One region of the Kitasatospora sp. NBC_00240 genome, then DNA from elsewhere that is predicted to be linked to it. Evidence: riboswitches for the same ligand, from Rfam matches in the RefSeq annotation. Region 1 holds a riboswitch; each other region holds the start of a gene.
The links. Region 1 has a riboswitch for cobalamin ahead of OG689_RS07040 (CbtB domain-containing protein). Riboswitches for the same ligand answer to the same signal wherever they lie in the genome.
Positions count from the first base shown of each region.

Region 2: it holds a riboswitch for cobalamin, as region 1 does, so the genes downstream of both, OG689_RS16525 (ribonucleoside-diphosphate reductase subunit alpha) here and OG689_RS07040 (CbtB domain-containing protein) in region 1, are expected to answer to the same signal.
Region 3: it holds a riboswitch for cobalamin, as region 1 does, so the genes downstream of both, OG689_RS07780 (HoxN/HupN/NixA family nickel/cobalt transporter) here and OG689_RS07040 (CbtB domain-containing protein) in region 1, are expected to answer to the same signal.

Region 1 is NZ_JAPEMU010000001.1:1,696,054-1,701,599, forward strand. Features, by position in the region: gene OG689_RS07015 (Ku protein) at 1-598, opposite strand, end outside; gene OG689_RS07020 (DNA ligase) at 744-1,601, opposite strand; partial or broken gene ligD (non-homologous end-joining DNA ligase) at 1,731-2,603, opposite strand; gene OG689_RS07030 (hypothetical protein) at 2,698-2,919, opposite strand; gene OG689_RS07035 (histidine phosphatase family protein) at 3,022-3,609, opposite strand; cobalamin riboswitch at 3,725-3,888, shown strand; gene OG689_RS07040 (CbtB domain-containing protein) at 3,922-4,137, shown strand; gene OG689_RS07045 (CbtA family protein) at 4,158-4,925, shown strand; gene OG689_RS07050 (metal-sensitive transcriptional regulator) at 5,010-5,276, opposite strand; gene OG689_RS07055 (MMPL family transporter) at 5,365-5,546, opposite strand, start outside.
Region 2 is NZ_JAPEMU010000001.1:3,923,568-3,929,113, forward strand. Features, by position in the region: gene OG689_RS16515 (glycosyltransferase family 2 protein) at 1-1,301, opposite strand, end outside; gene OG689_RS16520 (hypothetical protein) at 1,804-2,832, opposite strand; cobalamin riboswitch at 2,973-3,130, shown strand; gene OG689_RS16525 (ribonucleoside-diphosphate reductase subunit alpha) at 3,315-5,546, shown strand, end outside.
Region 3 is NZ_JAPEMU010000001.1:1,865,828-1,871,373, forward strand. Features, by position in the region: gene nusB (transcription antitermination factor NusB) at 62-502, opposite strand; gene efp (elongation factor P) at 507-1,070, opposite strand; gene OG689_RS07765 (aminopeptidase P family protein) at 1,158-2,264, opposite strand; gene rpmG (50S ribosomal protein L33) at 2,599-2,763, shown strand; gene OG689_RS07775 (type B 50S ribosomal protein L31) at 2,819-3,082, shown strand; gene OG689_RS07780 (HoxN/HupN/NixA family nickel/cobalt transporter) at 3,269-4,387, opposite strand; cobalamin riboswitch at 4,415-4,653, opposite strand; gene OG689_RS07785 (metalloregulator ArsR/SmtB family transcription factor) at 4,741-5,124, shown strand; gene OG689_RS07790 (zinc-binding dehydrogenase) at 5,117-5,546, opposite strand, start outside.

The DNA of each region.
Region 1 (5,546 bases):
TCAGCTGCTCGGCCATGGTCAGCTCGCGGTCGCTGACCGCGCTGTCGCCGTCCGGGAGGTTGCCGATCTCGTGGTGCGGGTCGCGCACCTCGTCGGCGAAGTGCATGGTGTGGGCGGTGAGGATGCCGTTCTCGGCCCGGACGGCCGTCAGGTACTCCTTGCCGCGCATCGAGAACAGCGCGATCCCGGCCCGGTTGGCCTGTTCCAGCGCCTTCTGCAGCAGGGTGTAGACCTTGCCGTACTCCTTGCCCTTGGGGCCCAGGTAGTAGGTCTTGTCGAAGAAGATCGGCTTCACCTGGTCCAGGTCGACGAAGCCGGTGATCTCGATGGTCTTGGAACGCCCGGGGGAGATCTGTTCCAGCTCCTCGGGCTCGACCACCACGTACTCGCCCTCGGCGGTCTCGAAACCCTTCACGATGTCGCCGAAGGCGACCTCCTCACCGGTGCGCTCGTTCACCCGCAGGTTGCGCACCCGGTCGGAGGTGCCGCGCTGGATCTGCCGGAAGTGCACGGTGTGGTCCTCGGTCGCCGCGTACAGCGACACCGGTACGGACACCAGGCCGAAGCTCAGGATCCCGCTCCAAATCGGTCGGGCCATCACTGGCCTCCTCTCGAACGACCGCCCGGGCGCGCCGCGCGCTGCCGAGGTCCTGCATCCATGGGACCACTTTCGACGTGGTCGGCGCACGTGTCCGTCCGGGCTGGTCCGTCGGTGGCCGCGCCCTTGCGGGCGCCCGGCCGGGTCAGTCGCCGCGCAGCCGGACGAAACGGGCCCGCAGCACCCGTCCGGTGTCGATCCGGACCTCGGCCCGCAGCGGCCCGGCCAGCGGGTGCACCGGGCCGTGCTCGGGGTCGGTGCGCGGCTCGCCGAGCAGGCCGGCGGCCGCCTCGGCCACCCGGCGGGCCTGGACGGGGGTGAGCTGCGGGGAGCTGAGCACCTCGCGGCCGTCCGCCAACCGCAGCAGCAGGGCGCGCGGCCGGGTGGCGGTCCCGGTGAGGGCGGTGACGGTGGCGTCGGTGGTGTCGTGCGGGCGGTACTTCACCCAGACCCGGCCGGCGCCCTTCGCCCGGTACGGGGAGGCCGCGCTCTTGCAGACCAGACCCTCGACGCCGGTCGCGGCGAGCCGCTCGACCCAGCTGAGCGCCTCGGCGCGGTCGGTGGTGGCCATCACCTGCTGGATCGGTGGCGGCACCCCGGCCAGCACCTCGGCGAGCAGGCGGCGCCGGTCGGCGAGCGGCAGCCCGCGGACGTCCTGCCCGCCGGGCAGCGCCAGCACGTCGAAGGCGATCAGGCCGAGCACCACCGCGTCCGCCTCGCGGGCGGCGCGGGTGCGCAGCAGTTCCTCGAAGGCGAAGCGCCCGTCCCGCCAGGCGACCAGTTCGGCGTCCAGGACCAGGCCGGCGGGCAGCCGGGCGACGGCCAGCGCGATCGTGGGGAAGTCGGCGGAGAGGTCGCGCCCGGAGCGGGACTGCAGGTAGGGCGCCTGCTCCCCGCGGGCGAAGGCCAGGCAGCGGAAGCCGTCCAGTTTCAGCTCGTGGACGATGCCGGAGCCGCCGAGGCCGTCCGGCCCCGGCACCTCGTCGACGGCGGCCGGGCGCATCACCTCCAACGGTGGTTGCAGCGGCCGCACCGCGGCGGAGACCTCCACGACCGGCGCCACGGCCAGCGCCACGACCGGCGCCTTGCCAGGACGGGCCGCGGGCGCCGCCCGCCCCGGCGTGGCGGCCTCGGGCAGCGGGCGGGCCCGGGACGGGAGCAGCAGCGGGGCGAGCAGGTCGCCGTCGGCCCGCAGCCGGCCGGGGACGTCGGCGATGGTGAACTCCAGGTCCTCGGCGGACCGGGCCCGGTCGAGTTCGTCCCAGCTGATCGGGGTGGAGACGGTGGGGCGGGCCCGGGCCCGGACGGTGTAGGGCGCGGCCGTGGTCTTCTTCGCGGCGTTCTGGGACCAGTCGACCAGGACCCGGCCGACCCGGCGGGCCTTCGCCATGGTGTGCACGACCAGATCCGGGTGGAGCCGCTCCAGCTCCGCGGCGACGGCCTTGGCGTACCCGGAGACCTCGTCCCCCGGGGTGGGGGTGATCGGCACCAGCAGGTGCAGGCCCTTGGAGCCGGAGGTCTTGACCCAGCTGGTCAGACCGTCGGCGGCGAGCCGCTCGCGCAGCAGCCGGGCGACCGCCCGGCAGGTCAGGATGTCGGCGCCCTCGCCCGGGTCGAGGTCCAGCACCAGCCGGTCGGCCACCGCCGGCTCGGCGCCGTGCCACTGCGGCACGTGGAACTCGACGCAGCCGAGGTTGGCCGCCCAGACCAGCGTGGCGCCGTCCTCCACCACCACCTGGCGGAGCCCGCCGGCGGTGCTCGGCACGGCGACGGTGCGCACCCACCCCGGGGTGCCGGCCGGCGGGCTCTTGGCGAAGAACCGCTCGCCCTCCACACCCTCGGGGCAGCGCAGGAAGGACAGCGGCCGGTCGCGCAGGTGGGGCAGCAGCGCCGACTGCACGGTGGCGTAGTAGGTGATCACCTCGCCCTTGAGGGTCCCGGTCTGCGGGAAGTACACCTTGTCGAGGTGGGACAGGCTGAGCCTGCGCCCCTCCACCACCGTCATCGGCACCGCCGCCACCTCCCGCGCGCCGGCCGCGCGCCGCGGCTGCGGCCGCTCCGACCGGGGGTGCGGCCGCTCCGACCGGGGGTGCGGCCGTTCAGTGGGTGCGGTCCTGGAGGTCGGCCATCGCGACCGCCCAGCGGATGTACTTGTTGCGGCCGAGGTCACCGACGGTCTTGATGCGCAGCGCGCCGAGCGCCTCGCCGTGGGCGTCGGTGAGGCCGGCCAGGGCGGCGACCGGCGCGTCGAGCACCTCCGGCAGGGTCAGGTTCTCGTACTTCTTGTCCAGCACCTTGTCGAGGTCGGCGGTGACGGTCATGACGGGGCTCCTCGGGGGACGGGGATGATGCCCCCAGGCTCCGGCCGGGCCGGGCCGGCTGCCATCCCCGTCGGCCGATCGGGCGATGCCCGGCCCTGGCTGCTACCCGCCGGCCGGCCTGCCCCAGCGGACGTTCCACCGGCCGGACCGTCCGGTCAGCTCGGTGACCGACAGCGGCTGCACGTCGAGCCGCCAGAAGGCCGGCCCGGGTACCCCCAGGGCGTGCAGCGCGGCGGCGCGGACGACGTCCGGCTCGACCACGGCGGTCACCGGGCCGCGTTCCGCGCCGGACGGCGCGTCGGCGGGCAGCGCGTCCAGCCAGCCGGCGACCCGGGCGAACAGGTCGAGCAGGCTCTCGCCACCGTGCGGGGCGGCCGCCGGGTCGCCCAGCCAGCGGGCCACCGCCTCGCCCTCGGCCGCCGCCACCTCGGCGAGGGTCAGGCCGGTCCAACGGCCCATCGCGCACCCGGCGAGGGCCGGCGCCGGCTCGGCCCGCAGTCCGAGCGCGGTGGCGGTGGCGGCGCAGCGCGGCGACGGGGAGGCGTACGACCGGCCGCCGGCCGGCAGGGCCCCGGCGGCCTGCTCGGCCTGCCGGAGTCCGGCCGGCTCCAGCGGCCCGCCGTCGTCGAAGCGGGCCTCCCGCAGTGCGGTGCTCATCGCCGCTGAGACCAAGGTCACGCGGACGGTCATCGCTCGCTCCATCCTGTCCAACTCCTCTGCTGCCGGGGTGAATCACTCCGTGCACCGGGCGCCCGGCGGGGGCGCCCGCGCGGTACTGCCCCAAGAGCGCCGCCCCGCGCCCTTGGCGGACCCGACCGCAGACGGTACCTTCAAGCCCGATACGACGACGGTATGACGGAAGTCCGGTGAGAATCCGGCACGGTCGCGCCACTGTAAGCCCGCAGCACCGGCCCGTACGGGCCGATCTGCCGGGGAGTCAGACCCGATGCCGTCGTTTCTGCACCATCTAGCGGGACGCGAGTTCCCGAGGAGGTTCCAGTCATGGCACAGTCCGCCGCCCCCGCCGCCGTACCGGCCGCACCACTGACCCTGCCGCTCAAGGCGATCGCCCCCTGGGCGGTGTTCTTCGGCATCCTGATGCTGGCCCTGATCTACTTCGTCGGCGCCGAGCAGGGCGCCACGTCCCTCATCTCCGGCGAGAGCGTGCACGAATGGGTGCACGACGGCCGCCACCTGCTCGGTTTCCCCTGCCACTGAAATCCCGGGGGAACCGCTCCATGAACTCCACAGCTGTCAGATCCCTGCTCGTCCGCGGCATGCTCGCGGGTCTCGCCGCAGGGGTGCTCGCCCTGATCGTCGCCTACCTGATGGGTGAGCCGCACATCGACGCGGCGATCGCCTTCGAGGAGGCGCACGCCCACGAGCACGGCGAGGTCGAACTCGTCAGCCGGGCCATGCAGTCGACCGCGGGTCTCGCCACCGGCGTTCTCGTGTACGGCATTTCGCTGGGCGGTTTCGGCGCGCTCGCGTTCTGCTTCGCGCTGGGCCGGGTCGGCCGGTTCGGCGCGCGCGCCACCGCCGCGCTGCTCTCCGGCGCGGCGCTGCTCGCGGTCTACGTCGTCCCGTTCCTCAAGTACCCGGCCAACCCGCCGTCGGTGGGCGACCCGGAGACGATCGGCAAGCGCACCACGCTGTACTTCCTGATGATGGCGCTCAGCATCCTGCTGGCGGTCGCCGCGGTGATCGTCGGCAAGCGGCTGGCGCCGCGTCTGGGCACCTGGTACGCGACGGTGGTCACGGCGGCCGGCTTCGCCCTGGCCGTCGGCCTCGCCTACGTGTTCCTGCCCGCGATCAACGAGGTGCCGGAGGACTTCCCGGCCACGCTGCTCTGGCAGTTCCGGCTCTCGGCCCTCGCCATCCAGGCCACCCTCTGGGTGTCCTTCGGCCTGCTCTTCGGCCACCTGGCCGAGCGGGTCCTCAACCCGAAGCCGGTGACCGCCGCCGAGCGGAGCACCGCGCCGGAGGTCACCGCCCAGGCGGTCTGACCCCCGAAACCCGGCACGGGACGGGGCCGGTGGAGGCGACAGTCGTCGCCGCCACCGGCCCCGTCCGGCTTCTCCGGACGCCGCTCAGGCGAGGGTGAGGAACAGCTTCTCCAGCTCGGCCTCGGACATCGGCGGGGTGTCGCCGTCGGCGGTCGCCAGGCACTGGCGCATCCCGCTGGCCACGATCTTGAATCCGGCCCGGTCCAGGGCCCGTGAGACGGCCGCGAGTTGGGTGACCACGTCCTTGCAGTCGCGCCCGGCCTCGATCATGGCGATCACACCGTTCAGCTGCCCCTGGGCCCGGCGCAGGCGGTTCAGGACGGCGCCGGTGGCTTCCTCGTCGACGGTCACGGACGTCTCCTCCTCGCGATGGTGGCTCCATTGTACCCCCTGGGGTATCCGCAGGAGCGAATAGCGGCCGCCGCGGCCAGGGCGCCGCTCACTCGTGCGAGAAGCGGATGTCCGGCAGCACCCGGCGCAGCCAGGCCGGCGACCACCAGGCGGCCCGGCCGGTCAGCCGCAGCAGGACCGGCAGCAGGACCAGTCGCACCAGCGCCGCGTCCAGCAGCACCGCGAGGCCGAGGACGATGCCCATCTCCTTGGGCGGCAGCGGGCCGGAGA
Region 2 (5,546 bases), 2.2 Mb from region 1:
CTCCAGAAGATGACGCCCCACCAGAAGCGCCGCTGCTTGTCCTTCTTCGCGCCGTTGGAGCCGGTCGGCTGCCAGCCCATCTGACGGCCCCGGACGAGGTCCCAGATGGCGAAGAAGTGCGACCAGCCGTACATCATCCGGCCGGCCCAGGCCTCCAGGCGGTAGGGCGCCCGGTGCCACAGCGGGAAGATGACGGTCGCGTAGACCAGGCTGGGGATGACCAGCACCAGGTGCCTGACCTCCAGCAGCCGCGGCTGCAGGACGAGCAGCATGATCGGCAGCATCGGCAGCGCGAAGGTCATCAGCGCGGTGTGCATGTAGTAGAGGAACCCGGAGACGTAGCAGAGCCGGGTGGTGAAGCCGAGCTTCGCCTGCCAGAATTTCTTGCTGGTCAGCAGGGACATCGAGCCCATGCACCAGCGGTACTGCTGGTTCTGGAAGGCCCCCGCGGTGTCCGGGCAGACGCCGGTGGAGAGCGCGACCGGGATGTACTGCAGGTCCCAGCCGAGACCGCGCAGGTCGAAGCCGGTGTGCACGTCCTCGGAGTGCGCGATCAGGGTGGTGCCGCCGTTCTCGGCCAGCGCCTCGCGCCGGTACACGGCGCAGCTGCCGACGCAGATCGCGCCGTTGTTGCGCTGCCGGGCGACCTGCACCGAGCGGTAGAACAGCTCCTGGATGGCGCCCGCGCCGCGCTCGATCCAGTTCTGCGAGTCGAGGACGCGGAAGAACTGGGGCGACTGGACGATGCCCAGCTTCGGGTCCCGGTCCATGTACGGCAGGACTTCGTCCAGCAGGTCGTGGCGGGGGGCGAAGTCGGCATCCAGGATCAGGATGTACTCGCCGTCCGAGCGGTCGAACCCGTAGTGCAGGTTACCCGCCTTCTTGAACCAGCCGCGGTTCTCCCGGACGCCGTAGCGGAACCCGAAGTCCGCGGCCATCGCCTCGACCGCCGGGCTGGCCGCGTCGTCCAGGACGTACGGCATGACCAGGCCGGGGTAGTGCTCGGCGAGCTTGCGGACATGCGTCCAGGTGTTGTGCAGGGTCTCGATCGGCTCGCCGCAGACCGGCAGGAAGACGTCGACGGTCGGGTACTCGGCCGGGGTCCACTTGCGGACCAGCCGGCGGTGCTCCTTGATGTCGAAGTTCGGCGTGAAACTGTTCACCCGCAGGGAGACCAGGTAGTACACGACGGTGAACACGAGGAACGGCACGCAGAGCCAGAACCACGAGCCGACCCGGAAGAGCTCGACCTGGCTGATCACCAGGCAGACGAAGCTGATCACCGAGCAGAGCGTCAGCACCCACTGGTTGCGGACGGTGTAGTTGTACTTCTCCTGGGCGTTCGGCGGTGCCGGGAGCAGCAGGCCCGAAACGGGCTCCGACGCGTTCCGGCGCCGGCCGGACGACTTGCGTCTTCTGCTGGGCGCACTGGTCGCGGTGCTCACCGCGCGATACCTCCTGGTAGCTGCGTTCCGCATGCCGGAGCGAACTGACCAAGCAGCAACTGTCCCCCGGGGCACCACACCTTATCGGACGCACGTTCGCGGACTGTTACAGCCCGTCGCGAACAGGTCATCAGGAAGGGTCCGATACGAACGGCCCTTCAACCGCACCCCGGACGGCCTGTCACGGACGGCCCGCCACGGGCCCGGCACGGGCCGTCCGCCACGACCCGCCGGTCACCGGCGGCCTTCGACCCGCCCCCGTCGGCGCCGGCCCATGGGCGTCGGGCGGCCGGCGCCGGGCCGGCATCAGGCCGCCCGCCGCCACCCGTCGCCCGGACGCCCCCGGGCCCGGACCCGCTCAGCCGGCGGTGGCCGCCGGCTTGGCCCGGCCCAGCAGGACCTCCTTGGCGCGGTCCGCAAGGGGGCTCGCCGCCGCGGTCGCCGCCGGATCGGCCTGGTCGGGAGTCTGCTTGAGCGAACCGGCGACGGTGAAGTACCCGAACCGGCCCACCGCGGCGTGCGTCTCCGTGCAGCCCGACTTGTCGGTGACGCAGAAGGTGGCGACGCCCGGGCCGGACAGACCCTGGACGAGGCCCGCGTGCCGGCCGAGGGCCTTGTCGGCGCCGGCCTTGTTGTCGAAGACCGCGATGCCGACCGTGACGGCGCTCTCCCCGGACACGTAGGTCGCGCGGACCAGCGAGCGGCAGGCGTCGTCGCCGAGGGCGAGCCCGAGCCCGCCGGTGGTCCCCTTGGAGCAGGGGGAGGTCGAACCGGTGACCATCCGGGTCCAGACCTTGCCGTCGATGGTGCGGGTCTGGTCGGGGAAGAGCGTCGCGGCGTCGACCGGCGCCTTGTCCGTCGAGGCGTCCGAGATCAGCGGCAGCGCCTGCTCCAGCGGCAGGCCGGTGGACGCGGCCGGCTTGGGGTTCGGCTTGTTGCCACCGCCCTGACCGGAGATCACCACACCGGCCGCCACCACGCCGCCGACGAGCACCACGGCCAGCAGCGCGCCACCGATCCACAGCCGGCGGCGCTTACGGGACTCGTTCTCGTGCTGGTCGGCCAGCTGGGTCCAGTTCGGCTCGCCCTGGAAGGGCTGCGGCGCGGGCTGCCAATGCGGCGGCGCCTGCTGCGGGCCCGGCTGGGGCACGAACGGCTGCTGCGGCTGGTGCTGCTGCGGGATCGGCGGCGGGACCGGCTGGCCCTGCGGCGGAAGCTGCTGCGCGGGCTGGCTGTACGGCACCGGGGGCGGGCCGAAACCGCCGGCGGCCGGCGGCACGGGCTGCTGCCCCTGCGGCGGCTGCCCCGGCGTCCCCGGCTGCTGACCCTGGACCGGCTGTGCGGGCTGACGCGTCCAGTCGGACGGTACGCCCGTTCCCTCGCTCATGAGGCGAGATCGTAAAGCATGGTGTGCGCGGCAGGCCCATCCGGTAATCAATCCGTTCCCAAATCCGGGCCCGGCGCCCGTTCCCGGGCCTCCTCCGTGAGCCGACGAGTAGCCACCCGACACGCCACAGTGCACAACATGTGGTGCTTCATCGGGCTGGCGCCACTAGATGTATGCTCACTCCTGCTGTCGAACGCAGGGGAACCCGGTGGAAGTCCGGGACTGCCCCGCAGCGGTGAGCGGGCTGCCCGACCGGGCCACGCGAGTCCGATGACCTGCCGACGGTGTGCCACAGGGCTTCCCCGCAGTCGCCATGCAGCACAGCAGTTTCGTCCGGGCCTCGCGGGTGGGCCGGGGGGTGGTTCGCGCGCGCCGTGAGGTGTTCCGCGCTGCGCTCCCCTGCGCCCATACGGCCCGGCAGCCCCCTCGCCGACCGCCGCCGCCAGGAGAGAAGCGCCTTGACCATCGCTGCCTCAGCCACCCTGCCCGCCCAGGGTTCCAGCCCCGCCGTCCCGTCCGACCCGACGGTGTCCGACCCCGGTGGAGCGCTTCTTCGGCTGCTGACCGACCGCAGCGTCGACCTCCCCCAGGTCGACCCCGGCCACGTCGCCGCCGCCGCCCTGCGCGGCCGGCACGCCGGCTCCGACTTCGCGGAGCTGCGCGGGCTGGCCGTCGAGGCCGCCGCGTCGATGATCGCCGAGGACCCCCAGTACTCGAAGCTCGCCGCCCGACTGCTCGCCCTGGAGATCCAGGACGAGGCCGTCGGCCAGGGCGCCGTGTCCTTCTCCGCCTCGATCACCGTCGGCCACGCCGAGGGCCTGATCGGCGACACCACCGCCGCGTTCGTGGCCAAGCACGCCGACGCGCTGGACGCCCTGATCGACCAGAAGGGCGACGACCGCTTCGAGTACTTCGGTCTGCGCACCGTGCAGTCCCGGTACCTGCTGCGCCACCCGATCACCCGCAAGGTGATCGAGACCCCGCAGCACTTCCTGCTCCGCGTCGCCAGTGGCCTGGCGGTCGGTGACGACGAGCAGTCGGTCCGCGAGGTCTCCGAGCTGTACGCGCTGATGAGCGCGCTCTCCTACCTGCCGTCCTCGCCGACGCTGTTCAACTCCGGCACCAAGCACCCGCAGATGTCCTCCTGCTACCTGCTGGACTCGCCGCTGGACAACCTGGACTCGATCTACTCGCGCTACGCGCAGATCGCCCGGCTCTCCAAGCACGCCGGCGGCATCGGCCTGTCCTACAGCCGGATCCGCTCGCGTGGCTCGCTGATCCGCGGCACCAACGGCAAGTCCAACGGCATCGTGCCGTTCCTGCGCACCCTGGACTCCTCGGTGGCGGCGGTCAACCAGGGCGGCCGGCGCAAGGGCGCGGCCTGCGTCTACCTGGAGACCTGGCACGCGGACATCGAGGAGTTCCTGGAGCTGCGCGACAACACCGGTGAGGAGGCCCGCCGCACGCACAACCTGAACCTCGCCCACTGGATCCCGGACGAGTTCATGCGCCGGGTCAACGCCGGCGGCGACTGGTCGCTGTTCTCCCCCGCCGACGTCCCCGAGCTGGTCGACCTGTGGGGCGCCGACTTCGACGAGGCGTACCTGAAGGCCGAGGCGGCCGGCAAGGCCGTGCGCACCATCCCCGCGCAGACCCTGTACGCCCGGATGATGCGCACCCTGGCGCAGACCGGCAACGGCTGGATGACCTTCAAGGACGCCTCCAACCGGGCCGCCAACCAGACCGCCCTCCCCGGCCGGACCGTCCACTCCTCCAACCTCTGCACGGAGATCCTGGAGGTCACGGACGACTCCGAGACCGCGGTCTGCAACCTCGGCTCGGTCAACCTGGGCGCCCACGTGGCCCCCGGCGCCACCCCCGCCGACCTCGTGAGCGCGATGGACTGGGACCGGCTGGACTCGACCGTCCGCACGGCTGTCACCTTCCTCGACCGCGTGGTGGACATCAACTTCTACCCGACCCCCGAGGCCGGCACCTCCAACTCCCGCTGGCGCCCGGTGGGCCTCGGCGTGATGGGCCTGCAGGACGTCTTCTTCCAGCTCCGCCTGGACTTCGACTCCGCCGAGGCCAAGCAGCTCTCCACGCTGATCTCCGAGCGGATCATGCTGGTCGCCTACGAGCGCTCCAGCGAGCTGGCCGAGCAGCTGGGCCGGCACGAGGCGTACGCCGAGACCCGCGCCGCCCGCGGCCAGCTGCACATCGACCACTTCGGGACCACCCCGCAGTGGACCGAGCGCTGGGACGCGCTGCGCGCCCGGATCGCCACCACCGGCCTGCGCAACTCCCTGCTCCTGGCGATCGCCCCGACCGCGACCATCGCGTCGATCGCCGGCGTGTACGAGTGCATCGAGCCGCAGGTGTCCAACCTGTTCAAGCGCGAGACCCTCTCCGGCGAGTTCCTCCAGGTCAACCCGTACCTGGTCCGCGAGCTGAAGGAGCTCGGCGTCTGGGACGCGCAGACCCGCGACGCGCTGCGCGAGGCCAACGGCTCCGTGCAGGACCTCAACTGGCTGCCCGCCGAGGTCCGCTCGCTGTACCGCACCGCCTGGGAGCTCCCGCAGCGCGCGCTGATCGACCTGGCCGCCGCCCGGCAGCCGTACATCGACCAGAGCCAGTCGCTGAACCTCTTCATGGCCGCGCCCACCATCGGCAAGCTCAGCTCGATGTACGCGTACGCCTGGAAGGTCGGCCTG
Region 3 (5,546 bases), 170 kb from region 1:
ACGCGCGAAGGCCACCGGACCCAGGAGGTCCGGCGGCCTTCATGTGCTGCGTCGGGCTGCGTCAGTCGCGGCGGATCGTGGGCTTCAGCTCCATGAACCGCGCGAGCAGGCCGTTGACGAACGCCGGGGAGTCGTCGGTGGAGAACTCCTTGGCGATCTCGACGGCCTCGTCCAGGACGACGGCGTCCGGGACACCGTCCTCCCAGATCAGCTCGTAGGCGCCGAGCCGCAGGACGTTGCGGTCCGCGATCGGCATCCGGTCGAGGGTCCAGCCCACCGCGTAGGTGGAGATCAGCTCGTCGATCCGACGAGCGTGCTGGACGTACCCCTCGATCAGCTGCATGGTGTACTCGCCGATCTGCGGGGTGCCCTCGTCCGGCTTGGGCTCCCGGGCGCGGGCCACCCAGTCGGCGAGGACGCGCTGCGGGTCGACGTCCCGGTGGTCGGCCTCGAAGAGAATCTGGAAGGCTCGCGTACGGGCCTTGCTACGGGCGGCCGACACGGACTTACTTCACCCGGCCGAGGTAGCTGCCGTCGCGGGTGTCGACCTTGATCTTCTCGCCGGTGACGATGAAGAGCGGGACGGCGATCTCGGCGCCGGTCTCCAGCGTGGCCGGCTTGGAGCCACCGGTGGAGCGGTCGCCCTGGACGCCCGGCTCGGTGTGCTGGATGAGCAGCTCGACCGAGGCCGGCAGCTCGATGTACAGCGGGGCGCCCTCGTACATCGCCACGACGGCCTCGAAGCCCTCGAGCAGGTACTTGGCGGCGTCGCCGACGACGGCGGGCTCGATGATCACCTGGTCGTAGGTGTCCGTGTCCATGAACACGAAGTTCGAGCCGTCCTTGTACGAGAACTGCATGCCGCGCTTGTCGACGCTGGCGGTCTCGACCTTGGTACCCGCGTTGAAGGTCTTGTCGACGACCTTGCCGGTCAGGACCTCCTTGAGCTTGGTGCGCACGAAGGCGGGGCCCTTGCCCGGCTTGACGTGCTGGAACTCTACGACGGACCAGAGCTTGCCACCGTCGAGCTTGAGGACCATGCCGTTCTTGAGATCGTTCGTGGAAGCCACGGGCGCACTTACTCCTGGATATAGCTGTCAAGGAACCAAGGGGACGCGTCCTGGCCCCCGCCGCGTCAAGGCGACGCGGCAACGGGACTACAGGGCGAGGAGCTCCTTGGTGGTGATGGTGAGCAGCTCGGGCCCGCCCTCTTCGAGGGGGCGTACCACGAGCGTGTCCTCGATCCGGACCCCGCCCTTTCCCGGGAGATGAACCCCCGGACCGACGGTGACCGGCACGCGATTGTCCAGTTTACCCATGTCTGCGGGACCGAGACGCGGCGCCTCCCGGATCTCCAACCCGATGCCGTGCCCGACGGGGTGCGGGGAGGCCTCGGAGTGCCCGGCCGCCTGCAGGATCTCCCGCGCGGCCTGGTCGGGTACGCAGCTTTCCACCCCCGGCCCGAGGGCCTCCCGCCCGGCCCGCTGGGCCCGGAAGACCAGCCGGTGGAGCTCCACCTGCCAGGGCGCCGGGGAGGCGCCGATGACGAAGGTCCGGGCGGTGGAGACGGCGTAGCCGCGGTACTGGGCGCCGAGCACGACGGTCAGGAAGTCGCCCTCCTCGACCCGGCGGTCGGTGGGCTGGTGGTTCTCCTGCCCGGAGTGGCTGCCGGTGCCGACCGACACCGGGAAGGCCGCCTTGTCCGCGCCGTGGTCGATCATGCGGCGCTCCAGCTCCATCGCCAGGTGCCGCTCGGTCCGGCCGACCAGGATCGATTCGAGCAGCTCGCTCAGCGCCTGGTCGGCGATCTCGGCCGCGATCCGCAGGTCGGCGATCTCGTGCTCGTCCTTGACCACCCGCATCCGCTCGACGGCCCGGCCCAGGTCGGCCAGCCGGACGCCCTCGGCGAGGCCGGCCACCGCGCGGTGCCGGGCCACCGTCAGGTCGTGCTCCTCGACCACCAGGTCGCCCACCCGCAACTGGGCGGCGGCCTCGGCGGCGGCGAGCGCGGTGTCGGCGCCGGACGTCACCAGCAGCTGGCCGAGGTCCTCGCCGAGCAGGTGCTCGCCGGTGTCGTCCGGCGGCAGGTCGTCCGGCAGCGCCAGCAGGGCGCGCTCCCGGGTGAGCAGCAAGGTGGCACCGCACGGGCCGCAGCCGGTGAGGTAGCGGACGTTCGACGGCCGGGTGATCAGCGCCGCGTCCGCCCCCTTCGCGCTGCAGTTCTCCCTCAGACGCTCCCGCCGGCCCGCGTACGCATCAGACATGGGTCGAGCGTACGGAGAGCGGCGGCGGTTCGCCCGGCGAGCGATCCGGACGGCGGCACGTGTCGGCCCCCGGACCGGGCAGGAACCGGGTCGGGAGCGGGTCGGGAGTGAGCAGGAACCGGGCGGGGAGCGGGCTGGGAGCGGGTCGGGGCGTGGCCGGGGGCGGCTCGCCGGAGGTCGGTGGGCGGGCCGGGAATGCGTCGGGGAGGGGGCGTGTTGGAGGGAGCAACGGTGGAAATGACATCCATTTCACCTGATGCTCGGGCCCGCCCGCCCAGCACCGCACACGCAACGCAGGCAACACCCGCACCACGCGCGACACCGAAGGAGAGCCATGGCCCGCAACGAACTGCGCCCGGTCGTCCGACTCCGCTCCACGGCCGGCACCGGCTACACCTACGTGACCCGGCTGAACCGGCGCAACGACCCCGACCGGATGGCGCTGCGCAAGTACGACCCGGTCGCGCGGCAGCACGTGCTGTTCCGCGAGGAGCGCTGACACCGCCCGCACAGCCGAAACGCCCCTGAGCCCGACACCCCCGAGGAGTACTCCGATGCAGACCGGTATCCACCCCGCGTACCGCCCGGTCGTCTTCCGCGACCGCAGCGGTGACCTGGCCTTCCTCACCCGCTCGACCATCGGTGCCGGCACCGGCGCCGGCCGGACGGTCGCGTGGGAGGACGGCAACAGCTACCCCGTGGTCGACGTCGAGATCTCCTCGGCGAGCCACCCCTTCCACACCGGCCGGGCCAGGGTGCTGGACAGCGCCGGCCGGGTCGAGGCCTTCCACCGCCGGTACGGCCGGCGGCACGGCTGACCGGAGGGCCCGGCCGGAGCGGCGCCACCCGACGAGGGGTGGGGCCGCTCCGGTGTGTCCGGGCGGCCTCGGTGAAACGGCTGCCGGGCCTGCGACCGGAAGCGGCACGGCGGCGGCATCGGGACGGCCCTGGTCAGCCGCACCGGCACCGCGCCGTCGGCGCGGCGGCCGTGCGCGCCGCCCGGGTCAGGGCCGGGCGGCCCAGCGCTGCTCGACCCGACCCAGCCGCCAGTACGCGATCGCCGCCGCCCAGACCACCACGAACAGGCCGACGATCACGTACCCGACGTTGTCGAGCGAGAGGCCGGCGATCCAGCCGCTGACCGGGTCGGTCAGGTCCAGCTTCTCGTGCAGCACGCCCACCAGTTCGATGGTGCCGATGATGAAGGCGACCGCGATCGAAAGCCCGGTGATGGTCAGGTTGTAGTACACCTTGCGCACCGGGTTGGAGAACGCCCACTGGTAGGCGAAGTTCATGAAGGTCCCGTCCAGCGTGTCGAACAGGCTCATCCCGGCGGCGAACAGCAGCGGCAGGCAGACGATCGCGTACCAGGGCAGGCCCGCCGCCGCGCCGCTGCCGGCCATCACCATCAGGGTCACCTCGGTCGCGGTGTCGAAGCCGAGGCCCAGCACCATGCCGACCGGGAACATCTGGCCGGGCCGGGTGATCGAGCGGGTGGCCCGGCTCAGCACCCGGTTGAACAGGCCCCGGGAGTTGAGGTGCTCCTCCAGCTCCGCCTCGTCGTAGCGGCCGTCCCGCATCGCGCGGAAGACCCGCAGGATGCCGAAGAGCGCGGCCAGGTTGAGCGCGCCGATCAGGTAGAGGAAGGCCCCCGAGGCGCTGGTGCCCAGCACCCCGAGCCACTGGTGGGTGACCGAGTCCTCGTCCATCAGGGTGTTGGCCAGCTGGGCGCCGCCCGCCACCAGGGCCGCCATCACCACGACCATCGAGGAGTGCCCGAGCGCGAACCAGAAGCCCACCGACACCGGGCGCCGGCCGTCCGCCATCAGCTTGCGGGTGGTGTTGTCGATCACCGCGATGTGGTCCGCGTCGAAGGCGTGCCGCATGCCCAGGGTGTACGCGGTGATGCCCAGGCCAACCCCGAAGACCTGGGTACCGACCGCGTACTCGTGCGGCGCGACCAGGAAGAACAGCGTCCCGAACGCCACCACGTGCATCGCCAGGATCACCGCCATCAGCCCGGCCGTCCGTACGGTGTCCTCGCGCCGCCAGCGGAAGGCGGGGAGCGCGGGGTCGACCGCGGGCGCCGCCGTTCGGGCAGCACCGATTTCGGGCAGGGTCATCCGGTCACGCTCCAGCACCTCGTGGATCACTTCGTGAGATGCCGTGGCCGGTCTCCTGGCTTCGGGGCACACCCGGCCGCGGTTCGGCGGCGGGTGCTGCGTGACCGCACCAGGCCTTCCCGGACGCCGCGGCGTCCAGTGACCACCCGCCCGAGGGCGGGTACGGTACGGAGACTTCCCGTTCACAGTGGCGAGGGCCGCTCCGGACTAGGACCTCTGAAGGTCCGTCACCGGTCTTCCCGAACACCACGGCGGGCCACACCGTACGGGGCGTCAGGTCACTTGTGCAAGGTTGCGCACCTGCGCAGGTGTTCAGGATCACAGACCGCCCCCGGACTGCGACAATGGCCCGCATGCATCTCGTACCGGCCGAGCGCGCGGACCACCGGACCATCGACGGGCACCGGGTCTGCGAGGCCATCGCGGCGATCGGCGACACCGCCCGGGTGCGCACCTGGGCCGAGCGCTTCTCGCTGCTCGCCGACCCCGGCAGGCTCGCACTGCTGCTCGCCCTGCACCGCGCCGGGCCGCTCGCCGTCAGCGACCTGGCGGTGGCCACCGGCATGCGCGACCCGGCCGTCTCGCAGGCGCTCCGGCTGCTGCGCACCGCCGGCGTGGTGGCCGGGGAGCGGGACGGCCGGGTGGTGCGCTACCGGGTCGTCGACCAGGAGCTCGGCACCCTGCTGGCCCCCTGCGCGGCGGCCGGGCAGGGGGGCCCGGAGCCGGCCGTCAGCTGATCCGCAGGGCGACCTTGCCCAGGTTGGCCCGGCGCTCCAGCAGGCCGAAGGCCTCGGCCGCCGCGGCGATCGGGAACTCGACGCAGACCGGCCGGAGTGCCCCTCGCCCGAGCAACGCCCAGAGTTCCTGGCGCCATTCGGCGAGCAGCGCGGGGCGCTGCCGTGCCAGCACCGCCATCGACAGGCCGGTCACCGTCCGCATCCCGCGCAGCAGTTCGCCGGCGTCGAGTGCCCCGCCCGCGCCGCCGAGGGCGACCAGCCGCCCGAAGGGCGCCAAGGCCCCGACGGCTCTGGGCAGCACCTCGCCGCCGACACCGTCGAGGACGAGGTCCACCTGCTCGCCCCAGGGGCCGTCCTGGTACCGGACCACCTCGTCGGCGCCCAGCCCCCGGACGAAGGCGGCCTTCCCCTCGGCGCCCACG